DNA from 4 places in the Hahella aquimaris genome. Region 1 is predicted to be linked to each of the others. Evidence: predicted binding sites of a transcription regulator. Region 1 holds the regulator's gene; each other region holds the start of a gene.
What was found. Region 1 encodes sigma-54, which starts transcription at its own class of promoters, with help from an activator protein. Its sites were predicted from a motif close to TGGCACNNNNNTTGCTNT; they were not measured.
Positions count from the first base shown of each region.

Region 2: the regulator sigma-54 is predicted to act here: its motif matches at 2,795-2,812, upstream of glnK (P-II family nitrogen regulator).
Region 3: the regulator sigma-54 is predicted to act here: its motif matches at 2,393-2,410, upstream of ytfE (iron-sulfur cluster repair protein YtfE).
Region 4: the regulator sigma-54 is predicted to act here: its motif matches at 2,268-2,285, upstream of O5O45_RS02000 (flagellar hook-length control protein FliK).

Region 1 covers NZ_CP132203.1:271,076-275,276, forward strand. The annotation lists gene ptsN (PTS IIA-like nitrogen regulatory protein PtsN) at 1-236, opposite strand, end outside; gene hpf (ribosome hibernation-promoting factor, HPF/YfiA family) at 243-551, opposite strand; gene O5O45_RS01375 (RNA polymerase factor sigma-54) at 667-2,163, opposite strand; gene lptB (LPS export ABC transporter ATP-binding protein) at 2,286-3,011, opposite strand; gene lptA (lipopolysaccharide transport periplasmic protein LptA) at 3,008-3,532, opposite strand; gene lptC (LPS export ABC transporter periplasmic protein LptC) at 3,516-4,094, opposite strand; gene O5O45_RS01395 (KdsC family phosphatase) at 4,099-4,201, opposite strand, start outside.
Region 2 covers NZ_CP132203.1:6,411,885-6,416,085, forward strand. The annotation lists gene O5O45_RS28475 (L,D-transpeptidase family protein) at 52-588, shown strand; gene O5O45_RS28480 (SemiSWEET transporter) at 609-860, opposite strand; gene O5O45_RS28485 (ammonium transporter) at 1,039-2,310, opposite strand; gene glnK (P-II family nitrogen regulator) at 2,362-2,700, opposite strand; gene O5O45_RS28495 (accessory factor UbiK family protein) at 3,112-3,384, shown strand; gene O5O45_RS28500 (YifB family Mg chelatase-like AAA ATPase) at 3,496-4,201, shown strand, end outside.
Region 3 covers NZ_CP132203.1:5,098,427-5,102,627, forward strand. The annotation lists gene O5O45_RS22510 (AraC family transcriptional regulator) at 1-643, opposite strand, end outside; gene norR (nitric oxide reductase transcriptional regulator NorR) at 764-2,293, opposite strand; gene ytfE (iron-sulfur cluster repair protein YtfE) at 2,449-3,117, shown strand; gene O5O45_RS22525 (nitric-oxide reductase large subunit) at 3,110-4,201, shown strand, end outside.
Region 4 covers NZ_CP132203.1:397,122-401,322, reverse strand. The annotation lists gene fliM (flagellar motor switch protein FliM) at 1-262, opposite strand, end outside; gene O5O45_RS02005 (flagellar basal body-associated FliL family protein) at 399-920, opposite strand; gene O5O45_RS02000 (flagellar hook-length control protein FliK) at 1,023-2,063, opposite strand; gene O5O45_RS01995 (Hpt domain-containing protein) at 2,393-2,740, opposite strand; gene O5O45_RS01990 (ATP-binding SpoIIE family protein phosphatase) at 2,743-4,201, opposite strand, start outside.

The DNA of each region.
Region 1 (4,201 bases):
TCGCAGTTTTCCAGGCGGCAGTGGGGTATTGCGATGCCCTGGCCGATACCAGTGCTGCCGAGTCTTTCACGGCAGATCAGGTTGGTAAAAATGGCGTTCTCGTCCAAAAATGGAAAATGTTGCGCAATCAGATTGGCGATATATTCGAGAACGCGCTTCTTACTCGAGCCCGACACCCCACAGCGTGTGAGGGCGGGCGAGATAATTGACTCAATAGTTAGTGTGGTTTGGGCCATGTTCTGTTATCTGGCGGATGCGCCGTGCATCCGATCAACGTGCTTCTCTTTGTGTTTGAGGATCTGGCGATCTAATTTGTCCACCAGTGCGTCAATTGACGCGTACATATCTTCGTGTTCAGCATTGGCATGCAGGTCAGCGCCGCTTATGTGCATGGTTGCTTCTGCAATCTGACGCTGTTTTTGAATGGAGAGCGTAACTTGGACATTACTGATACTGTCGAAGTGTCGTTCGAGCTTGTCGAACTTGTTGTTAACGTAATCTTTCAGTGCTTCAGTTAACTCGACTTGATGTCCGGTGATGTTCATTTGCATACTTTGCTCCTAATGCCAATATACGGTGCATTATGAATTTTGCACTTCCATGAAAAATACTAGCACATCCAGTTTGTGACTATTTGATTTAAGTCTTATACCTGTATTCCTCCTTTTAAATTAATCGCTTACGTTCATTGGAAGGCGGAATGGAAAGCGCCTCCCGGTACTTTGCGATCGTGCGACGGGCGACGTTGATGCCCTGTTCGCCAAGCAGCGCAGCAATTTTGCTGTCGCTCAATGGTTTCTTCGGTGATTCCGCCGCAACTAACTTCTTGATAATAGCTCTAATAGCGGTCGAAGAACACTCGCCACCCGTGTCTGTGCTGACATGGCTGGAGAAAAAGTACTTCAGCTCAAATACGCCGCGAGGAGTGTGCATATATTTCTGGGTGGTCACCCGGGAAATGGTTGACTCATGCATCTCCACCGCCTCCGCAATATCGTGCAGCACCAGCGGCTTCATCGCCTCTTCGCCGTACTCTAGGAATCCTTGCTGATGTTCGACGATTTGTGAAGCGACTTTCAACAGAGTTTCATTACGGCTTTGCAAGCTTTTGATAAACCAGCGCGCTTCCTGTAACTGATCGCGCAAGTAAGTGTTGTCTGAGCTGTTGTCCGCGCGTCTCACCAAGCCCGCATAGCCAGGGTTGATGCGGATCTTGGGGGCGATTTCCGGATTCAGCTCCACCAGCCACCGGCCATTGTTTTTTTTGACGATAACGTCAGGAACCACATATTCGGTATTGCTTTCCTGAATGCCTTCGCCCGGTCTTGGGTTCAAACTTTGAATCAGCTTTAGTACTTCCCGCAGATCGTCTTCTTTCAGGCGGCTGCGACGCATTAGTTGGGCGTAGTCGCGGTTGCCAAGCAGATTGATGTAGTGGCTGACCACCAGCTTGGCTTGACCTAGCCAAGGGGTGTCTTTCGGCAGTTGATTCAGCTGGCTCAGCAGGCAATCCTGCAGGTTGCAGGTGGCGACACCGGGAGGATCGAATTGCTGGATACGTTTTAAAACTGCGCATACTTCGTCCAGCTCAATTTCTTCTTCCCCCTCAGTTTGCAGACCGCTATGAATTTCATCGGGAGTGAGGGAGAGATAACCATCAGGACTGACTGCATCAATAATCGCTACGGCGATCATGCGGTCAATGTCGGACATGGGGGTAAGGTTGAGTTGCCAGAGAAGGTGGTCTTGCAGGGTTTCGCCTTTGCTGTTGCGGGACTCGAAGTCGTATTCGTCATCCTCGCCGCCGCTGTAGTTGCTTGATCCGCTTTGGAAGACATCATCCCAGGCGGTATCGACGGGCAAATCGTTCGGAATGGAGTCGGACCAGTTGTCCTCTTCAGCGAACCCCCCTTCATCCATGCCCGACTCCTGCGTTCGTTCCTTGCTGGAGTTGTTGGCGAGCATGTCGCTGATCGTATCGTTCTGAACGTGGTTGGGTGATTCGTCCTCTTCAGACACTTCCAGCATGGGGTTGGACTCAAGCGCTTGTTGAATCTCCTGCTGTAAATCCAGTGTTGAAAGCTGCAAAAGTTTTATTGCTTGTTGCAGTTGCGGGGTCATGGTCAGCTGTTGACCCAGCTTTAACTGCAATGAAGTTTTCATAACCATCTGATGCTTACCACCGATTCAGGCACAGATCTTGTGAGTTTTTCATAGTTATTAGGTGCTTTAATCCTAAGCTCTTGAGCCTTGAGGTCCATCTGGGATGGAGACCGCCGGTTAAACTAAAGTTTGAACTGGTCACCCAGATAGACCTCTCTAACCTTTGGGTTGGCAAGGATATCACTTGGGGCGCCGCTTGCGATAATAAATCCTTCACTGACAATATAGGCGCGTTCACAAATATCCAAGGTCTCGCGCACATTATGATCTGTAATTAAAACGCCGATGCCGCGCTTTTTGAGATGCTCAATAATCTGCTTGATATCGTTGACGGAAATAGGGTCCACCCCGGCGAATGGTTCATCCAGCAGGACAAATTTTGGCTCTGTGGCCAGCGCGCGAGCGATTTCCACGCGTCGACGTTCGCCCCCTGAGAGGCTCATGCCAAGGCTTTTGCGAATATGGGTGATGTGAAACTCCTGTAGCAGTTCTTCCATTTTTAGTTTGCGCTCCTTGCGGCTGAGATCTGCTCTGGTCTCAAGGATGGCGTAGATATTGTCCTCCACTGACAGCTTTCTGAAGACCGATGCTTCCTGTGGCAGATAGCCGATGCCCTTGCGCGCTCTCCCGTGCATAGGCAGGCCAGTGATTTCCGCTTCGTCAATGAATACGCTGCCTTTGTCGCTGGGGATCAGTCCTACCACCATGTAAAAGCAGGTGGTTTTTCCTGCGCCGTTAGGTCCGAGGAGGCCAACGATTTCGCCGCTGCGAATTTCAACGGACACATCTTTTACAACAGGCCGTTTTTTGTAGGCCTTGGCCAGATTTCTGGCAGTGAGGGTGCTCATTGTTTATTAGATTTGGGCGGATGATAGATGATTTCAACCTGCTCGGTTTGATTGCCCGATGAGGCTCCCTTTGCCGTGACTAAACGCTTGTCTGTGAAATAAATGATTTCTTCGCCTTCCACTGAGCTGTTGTCCTGAAGAATGCGCGCATGGTTACGCATAACGACTTTACTCTGGCTGCGGTCATAGTCCATGTTTTCTGCGTAAGCGTGGGTTTCAGTTTGTTTTTCTTCGTCAAACTGCACCAAATGAGCAGGCTTGCCGGTTGCTTGGAAGCGACTGATGCCATTGTCATCGGTGTATAAAATGACTTTGTCCGCCTCAATGCTGGATTTGCCTTGGGTAATGACGACATTGCCAATATAGGTGTCGATGCCTTTCTGGCCGTCTCTCTCCCAGCGACCGGCTTTGATGCGCACTGGTTCATCGCTGCCGTTAAGAAGGTCCAAAGCATGGCTTAACGGGGCGAAAATAAAGCCCAGCAACAGCGCCACGGTGAATAGTTTACTTGGGTTGTGCATAAACGCCGGTTACCTGAGAAAGTAATACAATAAGCTTTTTATCAATGTCCGCCTCCATTCCGACAGCGGTTAACTGATTGATATTTGAAGTTATCTTAACGGGTTGATCGGTGCTGATAAAGCGTGACTTGTTGTTGTAGTCAAGCGCTTGCGTTTGCATGAGAATCGGCGCGCCGTCGTTGGATGCGCCATTTACCTCTACATCTCCACGCAGTTTCAAGGTGTCCTGCTTGATAAGCAGTTCGCCCTCCAAAGACTCTACATGCCAGCTTTTCTCCCCTTGCTGGAAGATTTCCAGGTTGGGGCGCGTCAGTACGCCAGTGTCCGTATCGGGGTAGTGCTTCGCCAGTTGGCTTTGCAGGCGGCTGGTGAGTGCGCCTTCTTTGTTGTAGGTGGTGTAAACCGCGTTGATGACAAATGCGTCAGGCTCGTCTTTCAGGAGTGACTCTTCCTCGAAGAACGGGGCGCTTGCTTCGTCCTGATAGGCGACTAGATAAAAAACCAGAAACGCCGCCAAAGCCGCGTAGAGCCACTTGCTGTATTGTCTGAACAGTTCTGTCATGAAGTTATAAATAGGCTTCCAAGGAGGTGTGGAGCAGGCCTTTGGCCGCAAGAATCATATCGCTTACTTCCCTGACTGCGCCTTTGCCGCCTTGGGCGGAGGTGCAG
Region 2 (4,201 bases), 1.0 Mb from region 1:
GTTTGCTATGCTGATAGTTAGGCGTCATCCATTCGATTTCTAAAGGGTCTCATGCAGAAAGGTTCTCTATTTCTGGCGGGTGTTCTTTTTGCTTGCAGTGTTGGCGCGGAGCAGGCGCAAACATCGCTGGCGTTGTCTGAATCCGCATATATGGCTCCTCTGGTGGATAAAGTTCAGGTAAAGAAGGCGTCCAGACTTTTGATTCTGTTGAAAGAAGGTAAGCCTTTACGGGTATATCCCATCGCCCTGGGCGATAAGCCTCAGGGACATAAACAGTTTGAAGGGGATGAGCGAACGCCTGAAGGCACCTACTCACTTGACTGGCGTAATCCTAACAGCGCTTTTCATAAATCCATTCACGTCTCTTACCCTAATGACCAGGACATTGAATACGCGAAAAGCCAGGGACGAGAGCCTGGCGGAATGATCATGATTCATGGCTGGCCCAATGGCTTTAATCACGACCGCGACAGTATCTGGCTTTACGAATTTGATTGGACGGATGGATGTATCGCCGTTAACAATCAGGCGATGGATGAGATCTGGTCTTTGGTGCCGGATGGCACACCTATAGAAATTCTGCCGTAGACGAATTTGTCGCCGGGCCGTCAGCCGTGCTTCAGCTTTAGCGCCAGTACCGTGGACGCCAATGCTAATGTCAGCGTATTAGCAATAATAATCGGCCACGCGACCATCATGATCCCATAAAGCAACCACAGAAATACGCCTAACGTAAAAATGCTATACATTCCCAGCGAGATGCCGGATGTGTTTTTCGTTTTTAACGTTTGTCTGACCTGGGGCAGGAACGCCAGTGTGGTGAGCAGCGCGGCCAGTGTGCCGATGATGGATGCTAACATCTTATTAACCCTATAGAATTGCACGCATTTTAATCACGCTGTCGGGCAGCGTAACTAGGGGAAAATATGTACGCCCCGTCGTTATGGCTGGGGGCGCAGACTTCTAATAACACCGGTATCCTGCTTACACGAAAAAGGGCCGCCGAATGGCAGCCCTCTTTGAGGTCGTTTTGCGAGGTCAGTCGCGGGTGAATTCAGGATAGGCTTCCATCCCGCATTCCGCCAGATCCACGCCTTCGTACTCTTCTTCTTCGCTGACGCGGATGCCCATGATTACTTTAATCAGGCCCCACACCACCAAGCTGGTTGCGAATACCCATACGAAGATGGTTAGCGCGCCAGCCAGCTGAGCCATGAAGCTAACGTCAGTTGTGAAGGGAACCACCAGAAGACCCAGCAGACCGCAAGCGCCGTGTACAGAGATCGCGCCAACAGGATCGTCGATTTTCAGTTTATCCAGCGTCACGATGGAGAATACCACCAGCACGCCAGCCACTACGCCAATCAGAGATGAGGCCACGGGGGATGGAGCGTCCGGGTTAGCCGTGATCGCCACCAGACCTGCCAGGGCCCCGTTAAGAAGCATGGTCAGGTCCGCTTTGCCGAACAGCAGGCGAGCGGTGATAAGTGCTGCAATCGCGCCAGTGGCCGCCGCGGCGTTAGTGTTCAGGAATACAATAGCCACGGAGTTGGCGTTGCCGATATCGCCCAGCTTCAATACCGAGCCGCCGTTGAAGCCGAACCAGCCCATCCACAGGATGAAGGTGCCCAGTGTCGCTAAAGGCAAGTTCGCGCCAGGAATAGCGTTAACTTGTCCGTTAGGGCCATATTTACCTTTACGTGGGCCAAGCAGCAATACGCCAGCCAGAGCCGCCGCCGCGCCGGCCAAGTGAACAATGCCGGAACCAGCGAAGTCTTTGAAGCCCATATCACCCAGGCTATACAGGCCGAATACGGCATTTCCACCCCAGGTCCAGGAACCTTCCATCGGATAGATAAATGCAGTCATTACCACTGCGAAAGCCAGGAACGCCCACAGCTTCATACGTTCGGCGACGGCTCCGGATACGATGGACATGGCGGTTGCTACAAACACAACCTGGAAGAAGAAGTCGGACGCGCCGGAATAGATAGCGCCCCCAGAGAAACCACCATCGCGCTCAGCGAATGATTTCAAGGTGTCGTCGACATAGGTCTCGCCAGGCATAATGGCGCTTAGGAAATATCCGCCGCTGCCATACATGATTTCATAGCCGCAGATCAGATACATGATGCAGGCGATAGCGTAGAGAGCGACGTTTTTGGTAAGAATTTCAGTGGTGTTCTTGGCGCGCACCAGGCCGGATTCCAACATGGCGAAACCGGCGGCCATCCACATGACCAATGCGCCCATCACAAGGAAATAGAAGGTATCTAATGCATATTGTAAGTGAAAAACATTGTTTTCCATGAAAAGCCCTCCGCACTAGGCTTGTCAGTTACCAGTTGTTGTTAGTTTTGGTTAAATCGCGTCTGTACCAGTCTCGCCGGTCCTTATGCGGATGGCTTGTTGCAGATCCACCACAAAAATTTTGCCGTCGCCGATCTTGCCGGTGTTTGCGGCTTTAGTGATGGCTTCTACGACTTGATCGAGCAAGTCATCGCCGATAGCGACTTCGATTTTCACCTTGGGGAGAAAGTCGACGACATACTCTGCGCCACGGTATAGCTCGGTGTGGCCCTTTTGACGACCGAACCCTTTTACTTCGGTCACGGTCACGCCCTGAACGCCAATCTCGGAGAGTGCTTCACGCACATCATCCAGCTTGAATGGCTTGATAATGGCAGTTACCAGTTTCATTTTTTTCTCCTTTGTATCTACCCGCCTGTTATAGAAATCGCACAGTCAGCAAGCTCAACCACGCACAAAAATATGTGCGGAATTTGTGCGTGATGTAGCATCTGCTGTGCCAATGATAAAAAATTTATTTAAAACAGTTAACTAGATGAATATTTCTTACCTTGTGGAAAAACCAGGGCACAATTATAGCGCAGCACGCCCCTGTTTGAGGTTAAATGGCGCCCGTGGCTGGTGCGCATTTAGAAAAATGCACAAACTTTGTGCAAAAAAGTGGATGGGCAACGTTAGAAACAGGAATTATTGTCACATTGCCTTCAGTTCTGCAGCCAATGGCGGGAAACGGGGAGGATTCCATAAACAAACCAGGATCGCCGTGGTACAATCGCCGCTCCGAAAAACGGAGGACTTTCCATGTCGGTATCACCAGTAGATTTGCTTAACGCGTTCAACCAGCATTTTGGCCAGTTTCTGCCGGATGTCGCTAAATCGGCGCATGAAGATGTCCAGCAGCAAGCCAAGGCGGCTTTATCCAGCATTATCTCCAAGCTGGACCTGGTGACCCGGGAAGAGTTCGATGTGCAATTGGAAGTATTGCGCCGCACCCGCGAGAAACTGGACAGTCTGGAAAAACGCGTGGTTGAACTGGAGGCGGCTTTACAGGCCAAGGCTGAGCAGGGCGAGTAAGCCCATCGATACTGTTTATTAACCGGCGACGCTAATCAGGTCGCCGGTCACGTTTCATTTCATACATATTAGCGCCTCAGGAACGAGGCTGAACTTATCCAAGGAGGGAGTATGTCACTCGCAATCGTCAACACGCGCGCCAAACTTGGCGTGGAAGCGCCGCTGGTAAAAGTCGAAGCCCATCTGTCAAACGGCTTGCCGGCCTTGTCTATCGTTGGGCTTCCTGAAGCCGCTGTCAAAGAAAGCAAAGATCGGGTCAGGAGCGCGCTACTCAACAGCGGTTTTGAATTTCCCACCCGTCGCATCACGATTAATCTCGCCCCCGCAGATCTTCCTAAAGAGGGAGGTCGTTATGATCTCGCTATCGCCATCGGCGTACTGGCGGCATCAGGGCAATTGCCCGATGAGGCGATTGCAGGATATGAGTTCTATGGCGAACTGGCGCTCTCTGGAGAGTTGCGACCGGTAACGGGAATGTTGCCCGCCGCGCTTCGCTGCGCCCAAGCTGGCGCTAAAATTATACTGCCGCCGCAAAATGCCCAGGAGGCCAGTCTGGTGTCTGCGCTGGATGTCTATGCGCCCGCCACCTTGGGGCAGTTGGCCGCCTTTCTGCTGGGACATGAGCGCATGACGCCGGTCCGCCAGCATGAGCGCACAGCGCCAAGGCGCGCAGCTCCGGATATGGCGGACATCAAAGGTCAGTTTCAAGCCAAGCGGGCGTTGGAGATCGCTGCAGCGGGCAATCACAATATGTTGATGTTCGGCCCGCCAGGAACAGGGAAAACCATGCTGGCGTCGCGTCTGGTGGGCATCTTAC
Region 3 (4,201 bases), 2.3 Mb from region 1:
AGTTAACGCCTGCGCACAAGTCCATGCGGAACGCCTCCGCCGGCGCAGACTCTGGATCGTTGTACAGGATGTTATAGGTGGCGCTGATGGAGGGAGGTAGTTTGTTGGCTTTACGCCATTCGATAAAGCGCCTGATGGATTCGCCCAGACGTTCTGAAGCGCCGCGATGTTCCAGCGCCGCTACCGGAATGGCCTCCTGTTCTACGATATTGACTGAATAGTTCGAGTTATCCGTTAGCATAATGTTCGCCCTCGCTCTGAGTAGAAGTTCTTCATGATCGCGCCAAGGCTCCCACCGCGGTTGTCGCCGAAACTGGGAAGGCGTTTGCCCGCACACTTTCTTGAAGGCTCGGGAAAAGGCTTCCAGGCTGTCAAACCCGGTATTCAACGCAATATCCGTCACGTTATAACGGCTGCGATAGGCCAGCTCATGAGCGGCTTTCTTTAACCGCCGCCACTGCACATACTTGTACACGCCCATTCCCATGCTCGCAGAAAACTGCCGGTGGAAATGAAATTTTGAGAAGTGAGCGACCTGGCTCAGCTCTTCGACGCTCAAGCCATCAAGCAAATGCTGATCAATGTATACCAGCACGCGCCGCAGTCGGTTTTGATAAGTGCTTACAGTCGTCTCATTCGCCATATTCGCCTCAACGGAGAGCAGTGTGGCAGTGCGGGCGCAGACTCGCCTGATCGATCTTGCTGACTATCGCTGTCGGCGGCAGTCTGGGCTTAACCAGCATCAGCACCGCCGACGTCGGGCTCATTTCAGACCCAGTTTCTTGGCCATTTTATGCAGATTACTCGAATCCACCTCCAGCTCACGAGCAGCGGCGGCCCAGGAGCCATCGTGACGATTCACCGACTCACGGATCACTTCGCGCTGGCAGTCCTCCACCGCGGTGCGCAGGGAGCGGACGCGCGCATGACTCAAGCTTTCCGACATCAAGCTTTCTCTGGGCGCCGACACAGCGTCGCCGTAGTCCAGGTCCAGTAACGCCGCATCCAGCGTCACAATATCATTGCGGCTGGCGCCGCGGCTGATCGCTTTGAGCGCCGCACGACTGATTACGTGCTCCAGCTCCCGTACATTTCCCGGCCAGGAATATGCGCACAGCGCCTGCTCCGCCGCTCGCGACAGCCGCAGGCTGCGCACGCCCAGGCGGGAGCGGTTAAGTTCCAGAAAGTGCCCCGCCAGCACCAGCACATCGGAGCCCCGCTCGCGCAACGGTGGAATCCATACAGGATAGACGGACAAGCGGTGATACAGATCCGCCCGGAAATCGCCAGCGCGAACACTTTCTTTCAACTGTCGATTTGTCGCAGCGATGACCCGCACATCCACTTGCCTTGGTTTGTCCTCGCCCAAGCGTTGAATCTCTCCGTTCTGCAGAGTCCGCAACAACTTGGCCTGCACGCTGAGCGGCAACTCACCCACTTCATCAAGAAAGATGACGCCTCCTTGCGCCGCTTCAAACCGGCCTGCGCGATCCGCCGTCGCGCCCGAGAATGCGCCTTTGCTATGACCGAACAGCTCACTTTCCACCAGAGATTCCGGCAACGCCGCGCAATTCACGTGGATCAACGGGCGCTCCCGACGCGGCGAACGACTGTGCAAGCGTCGCGCAAACAGCTCCTTGCCCACCCCGGTTTCCCCCATCAGCAGCACCGGCAACTCTGAGTCCGCCACCACGTCCAATTCCCGCAGCAGACTTCGGATACTGTCGCTGGAGCCAATGATCTCGCTTTCCTCCTGCGCTACGCCCCGCCGATCTCCATCCTGCCGCATGAGCGCCAGATTCCTGCGTTCCTGCTCCAGCCGGGTCACTCTTACCGACGCTTCGATGATCAATGTAAAACGCGCCAGATCCTGCTGCGCCTGCGCATCAAAAGTTCCTTCCTGCAGCGCATCCAGGGTCACCGCTCCCCACAGGACGCCATCCACATAAAGGCTCACGCCCATACAATCATGTACGGGCAAAGGCTCACCGACGCAGCTTTCCAGCAGCCCGTCGTAGGGATCGGGCAAACTCGAATCACAAGGGAAACACACTGGCCGCCGACTGGCCAGAATCGCCGCAAGCCGGGGATGCTTTGCGATGATAAAACGGCGCCCCAAGGTTTCCACCACCAGGCCCTCCGCCGCCAGCGGCCGCAGACTGTCGCCATCAAGCCGTAATAGCGCCACCGCGCCGCACCGAAAATATTCCCGCATAGTGTTCATTAGGCGCTGATAACGCACAGCATGGGGCAGTTCCGTCACCAGGTCCGCCAATAGACTGGCCTCAATCATGGTATTAATCACCTTAAAAGGGTTTTTATAACCCTATTCGATTCGGGTAAAAAACACCACATGTAATTTTTATACCAAAAATATCAATGGCTTAGCCAATGGCACAAAGGTTGCCATTGCTATGGTGAGTTAATCACTATCAAAGGAAACCCGCCATGACCTTACTTGATCGCCCCGTCGGCTGGATCGCTCGCAACCTACCCGGCTCCACCCGCCTCTTTCGTGAATATCAACTGGATTTTTGTTGCGGAGGCGCGAAGAAACTACGGGATGCGCTGGCTGAGAAGGAGATAGAGCCGGACCTTGTGTTGCAGCAGCTCAACGCCTTACAGGAGGAGCCGGAGGATAATTGGAGCCAGGCCGGCCGTCCTGAGCTGATCGACCATATCCTCACCCGTTACCACGCTCGCCATCGCGAGCAGCTTCCAGAGCTGATACACCTCGCCCGCCGCGTGGAGCATGTCCATGGAGAGCGAGAGGAATGTCCCAACGGACTGGCCCAGCATCTGACGGAAATGCTTCAGGAGCTGGAAAGCCACATGATGAAAGAGGAGAACATCCTGTTTCCCATACTACTGGCGGGAATGAGCGGCATGCAGGCGCAAGGCCCTATTTCCGTCATGCGTATGGAGCATGATCAGCACGGCGACGCACTGGCGCATTTAGAGGCGTTGACCAACAACATCACGCCCCCCAAAGGCGCCTGCAACACCTGGCGCGCACTTTACGCCGGGCTCGCCCAACTGCGCGACGACTTGATGCAGCATATCCATCTGGAGAACAACATTTTGTTCGCCGACGCCGTGGAGGACGCCCATGTCTGACTATCGCAAACTCTGGTGGCTGCTAATCGCCGTACTGGGCGTCACCTTCTGCTTGCTCGGGTTCTTTGGTCGCGAGGTTTACCGGCAGGCGCCGCCGATTCCAGAGCGCTATGTCGCCACTACAGGCGAGACCATTTTTACCCATGAGAATATCCTCGATGGGCAGACCGCCTGGCAATCCGTTGGCGGCATGCAACTGGGCTCAATCTGGGGACACGGCGCTTATCAGGCGCCAGACTGGACTGCAGACTGGCTACATCGTGAATTGGAGCGCTGGCTGGAGCTGGCGGCGCAGGAGGTTTATGGCGCCGCTTATAAGGACTTGGATGACGAACGGCGAAGCATCCTGCGCCATCGTCTGAAAAACGAATACCGCACCAACACCTACAACGCGGACAGCGGTGCGGCGACAGTCAGCCCGCGACGGGCGCAGGCCATGGCGGATATCGCGGAGTATTACAGCCGTCTGTTCGGCGACGCGGTGGATTTACAGGGAACTCGTGAAAGTTACGCCATGAAGGAGAATACCCTGCCCGACGCTCAACGCAGAGAAAAACTCGCCGCCTTTTTCTTCTGGACTGCCTGGGCCGCCGCCACGCAAAGACCCGACAGCGACGTCACCTACACCAACAACTGGCCACATGAACCCTTGATAGATAACCGTCCCACCGCGGAAAACATCATGTGGTCCATTGTTAGCGTCGCACTCCTGATCGCCGGCGTCGGTCTGTTGATTTGGGGTTGGGCGTTTCTGCATAAACATGATGAGGCGGAGCCAGTCGCGCCGCTGTCAGATCCACTGACTCGTTTCCCGCTGACGCCATCTCAACAGGCGCTGGGCAAGTACCTGTTCCTGATTGTCGCCCTGTTCGCCTTTCAGGTGCTGCTTGGCGGCTTCACCGCCCACTACACCGTTGAAGGGCAGCACTTTTACGGTCTTGATGTCTCCCAATGGTTTCCCTACTCGCTGGTGCGCACCTGGCATATTCAGAGCGCGCTGTTCTGGATCGCCACCGGATTCCTTGCTGCGGGCTTGTTCCTCGCGCCCATTATCAATGGCGGCAAAGACCCTAAATACCAAAAG
Region 4 (4,201 bases), 130 kb from region 1:
CGAACTTCAGAATCTGCACGCCGCCGGAGGCCACGTCAGCATTGCGGCGCAACAGGTTGAAAAGACTGATACGGGTATAGCGGGCGAAGCGTTCGTTGATCATCTCCAGGGTCGGCATGCGGCCGCGGACAATACGGTCCTGGCTGGTCAGGTCGTAACTGCGCACCCCCGCCGCATCGACATCCTCCTCGGTGTCGACGTCGCCATCGTCCACGCCATGTAAGAGCGCATCAATTTCGTCTTGAGATAATAAATCTTGCACAGCCCTACACCTTGACCCAGGGTCTAACAGGAAATGTTATGCATCTAGTTCTATCACCTGAGACGGGCCTATAACAAGCCCCGTCTCCGGGTCTGACAGCGTTTCGGCGTGACGAATCGATACATCGCGCCCGCGGTTACTGCAACACGAAATTGGTGAACAGCACCTGCTCAATTTCTCCATTCACGCCCTGCTCCTTCAGAGCGGTGTTGATTGCTTCCAGCGACTCAGACAACAGCGCGAGACGACCTTCGTCCGTCTGCACGTTTTCGAAATCTTTGCCGCTATACAAGTTTATCAAGCGGTTACGGATGACCGGCATATGCAGCTCCACACCATCCAGCACGCCCTGATTCCGGGTCAACAAACTGATGCTCGCCTGCAAAAACCGCTGCTTGCCTTTGTAATCGAAAGTGACCACCAATGGCGGACGCATGTCGTAATAGATAGCCTCCGCCTTCACCGGCGCAGCCGCTTGATCGCCGCCTTCCGCCGGCGCGCCCTCGTCGGGAGAAGACTTGAGCAGCATCATGGTCACTCCCACACTGGCTCCCACAGCGATCACCAGAACCAGAACGATGATAATGATCAGCTTCTTGCTCAGGCCGCCTGATTTACCGGACTCCTCGCCGCCTTCTCCACTATTGTCTTTCGCCATAACTTATTTTCCACCATCGACAGATAAACAGGTCACTGGGGAAGCCGCCGCCTCCTTGTCGATAAGTGTAGTTCATTCCTTTGATTTTTCAGTGAAAAACCATCAGACGTAATAATCCACCATGCGATCCGTGGCCAAGGCTTGTTCGATTCCCGCCACAGCTGCGCCCTCCTCGTCCCCTTCCCCGCCAAACAGTCCTCCATCGGCGCCCCCGGATTCCTGACCGCTACCCGTTCCCGTTTGTTGCTGCTGACTGGAGACATCAAACTGGGATAACTGCAAGCCTTGCTCCGCAAGCAGTTCCCGTAGCCGATGCGCCGTCCCTTCCGCCATATCGCGGACGATGGCGTGAGGGCTTTGAATCTGCACGTGGGCCTGATCTTTCTGCACATGAATTTTCATTTCGATGGGGCCCAACTCCGGCGGATTCAGATGCACGCTGGCGGATTGAATCTTCTGTCCCACGAACCAGACCACTTTCTGCGCCATCCCCTCGCCCCAGTCGTCTCCCTGCACCGGTTGCTGCAGAGTGGTGACATAGGGCGGCGCGGCCGCATCGACTTTGAATTCCGCACGGATGTTCGCGGCGACTCCGTGCAAGGCGTTGGGTTTGGCCGCGCTCTGCGACTCCGCCAGCTTCAGCAACGCGGCGTCCAGGGTTTCGCCATCCGCGCCAGCCTCCTGCCCACCGCCCTTACTGTTTGCCGTAAGCGCCTGGGTCAGCTTGATCAGTTCGCCGCCCTTTTTCTCTATTGCGTTTTCCTCATCGCCCTCATCGCCCTCAACCGCGTCATGCACCGCCCGCGCCAAAGGCGTCAGCGCGCTTTTTCCGGTAGGATCTGCGTCCTCTTCTTCATCCACTGACAACTCAACCAGAGCCATCGCCTTGATGGATTCTTCATCGTTTTCCGTTACGGCTTGCTCCCCTGACGGCAAATTCACTCCGCTCTGCGATGTGGTCTGGTCCATGTCCGCCAGCGTCGCCTGCATGACAGTCTTCACATCCTCTGACGCTTTATCGTCATCAGGCGCTTTCTTCTCATCGCTGCTTTCCGCTTTGACGTCTTTCTTATCCGCTTTGTCAGTCTTGCCCGCAACTTCGCGATCCAGCACCTCAGAGAAGCGATCATCCTTATCATTCATAGCGTTAGCCTCATCCCTCTGATTGCCTGAAGGCTTCGGAGTCGATTTCGGCGCGACTTTGGGTGTATCAATAAATGCCACTGAGCTGTCCATTTACTGTCCTCAAATCCAAGTTACAACTTACCTGCGAATGCAACAGGTCTCACCGACGCCAACGCGGCAATCGCTGTCGCGAAAGCGGCAAAACCATTGTTTTATGGGATAAATGCACAGATCAGGCCAAGTTACGCCTGACCGGGGCCAAAGCCTGGGAGGGAGATGAAAATAAAGATAAGTTCTTCAGCGAATATGACTGACACATACCGCCGGAAGGGACGATGCGCCGCCCGCTACACCTGATCCCGCAATAAGGACTGCACGACCTCAAATTCCTGCTCAATGGACTCAAACACTTCACGCGCCTTCTCCATTTGCTTGAACTTGCCGATCAACTCTCCTTGACGACACAGTTCGGACAACGCCGGCAAGCCCAGATTAGTGGCGCTGCCTTTGATGCTGTGACAGCCGCGACTGAATGCGTCCGGGTCATTGCTGACCAGCGTCGCACGGATAGCGCGCATACGTTCGACTGTATCTCCGATAAAGGTCTCCACCAATATCTGAAAGTCGTCTTCCATTACTTCCCGCAATTCCGCCAGGGCGCCCATATCAAGGTGAGACAGATCGTTCGAACTCATATTCAAGCTTGCCACTCATAATCCACTTCAACGATATTGCCCTGACCGAAGTACTCCACGCGACTGCACATGGAGAGCAGCAGGGCCGTGCCACGACCACTATAACAGGTCGGACCCGGTAATTTACCGTCGAGCTTCTGATAATCAAAGCCTTTTCCACTGTCTTCCACTCGAATCGTCAACACGCCTCCGGCGACGGCGCCTTTATGGCGAACGTCCACCTTCACGAAATGCCCGTCCAACTGGCGAATGCGCTCCTCGCGCAGGCGATAATATTCTGCAAATCCGTCCGGACTGGCCTTGAGTTTGGAGTGCAGGCCCAACACGCCATGCTCCAACGCATTGGTGTAAAGTTCACTGAGAATGGTGAACATTTCGCCGTTGCGCGTGCGCAATCCGGGTACTTCCATGACGATCTGCAACAGCAACGGCACCGGGTCGAACACAGCCAGGGAGTCGCTGCGCAGTTCATACGCCATACGCCAGTGCTGCGGACCTTTGAGGCCGGTATTGGTGAGATAGTTGTTCTCTATCCCCAATTCCTTCTCCGGCATCATGGTGAGCTCCACCAACGTCAAATCGTCGCTGGGACCGCCCTCTCCCATGAAGTCGACCACAGAGCGGCGGATTTTTTCAAACAGGTTAGTCTCCTGCAGATTATCCTCAAAAACCTGCTGCAGGCGTTTTTCGCCGAACATTTCCCCTTTCGCGTTGGTCGCTTCGACAATGCCGTCCGACCACAAATACACCCGATCGCCGTGCTTCATTTCAAAGCGGTAGGTTCGCGCGTCGAAAGCTTCGCCTTTGAGGATGCCAAGGGGCAAACGGTTGGAAGCGACCTTGATCAACTGATCGCCCTGCACCAGATAACAATCCGGCAAACCGCCGATCCAGATCTCGATTTCTTCCTGCTCGAAGTTCAACTCCGCCATACAGGCGCAGCAGAAAAAACCCACCGGCAGAATTTTGCGCAGTTTCTGATTCACTTCCCGGAGGATATCTCCCAGCGCATACCCTTTGCTGGTCATGCCATAGAAAATCTCCGCCAGCGGCATGGCGCCGATCGCCGCCGGCAGGCCATGGCCAGTGAAATCCCCAAGCAGCACGTGCATGCCGCCAGACGGTTTCTGACAGGCTAACAACACGTCGCCGTTAAAGACCGCCAGAGGCGAAAGCAAATGCTTAATATTGTTGGCGCCGAGGCAACCCACATGGGCCACATTGTCGAACACGGTTTTGGCGACCTGTTGCTCGCGCACCATATGGTCGTTGTGTTCGGCGATCTGGTCCCGTTGCCGCAACAGAGTTTTATGCATGATCCGCATGCGGTTGAAAGCGTTGATCTTGGCTTGCAGGATAATGCGGTTATAGGGTTTTGACAGAAAGTCGTCGCCGCCCGCCTCAAGGCATTTGGCGAGCGATTCTGCGTCACTGAGAGAGGTGAGAAAAATAATGGGAATC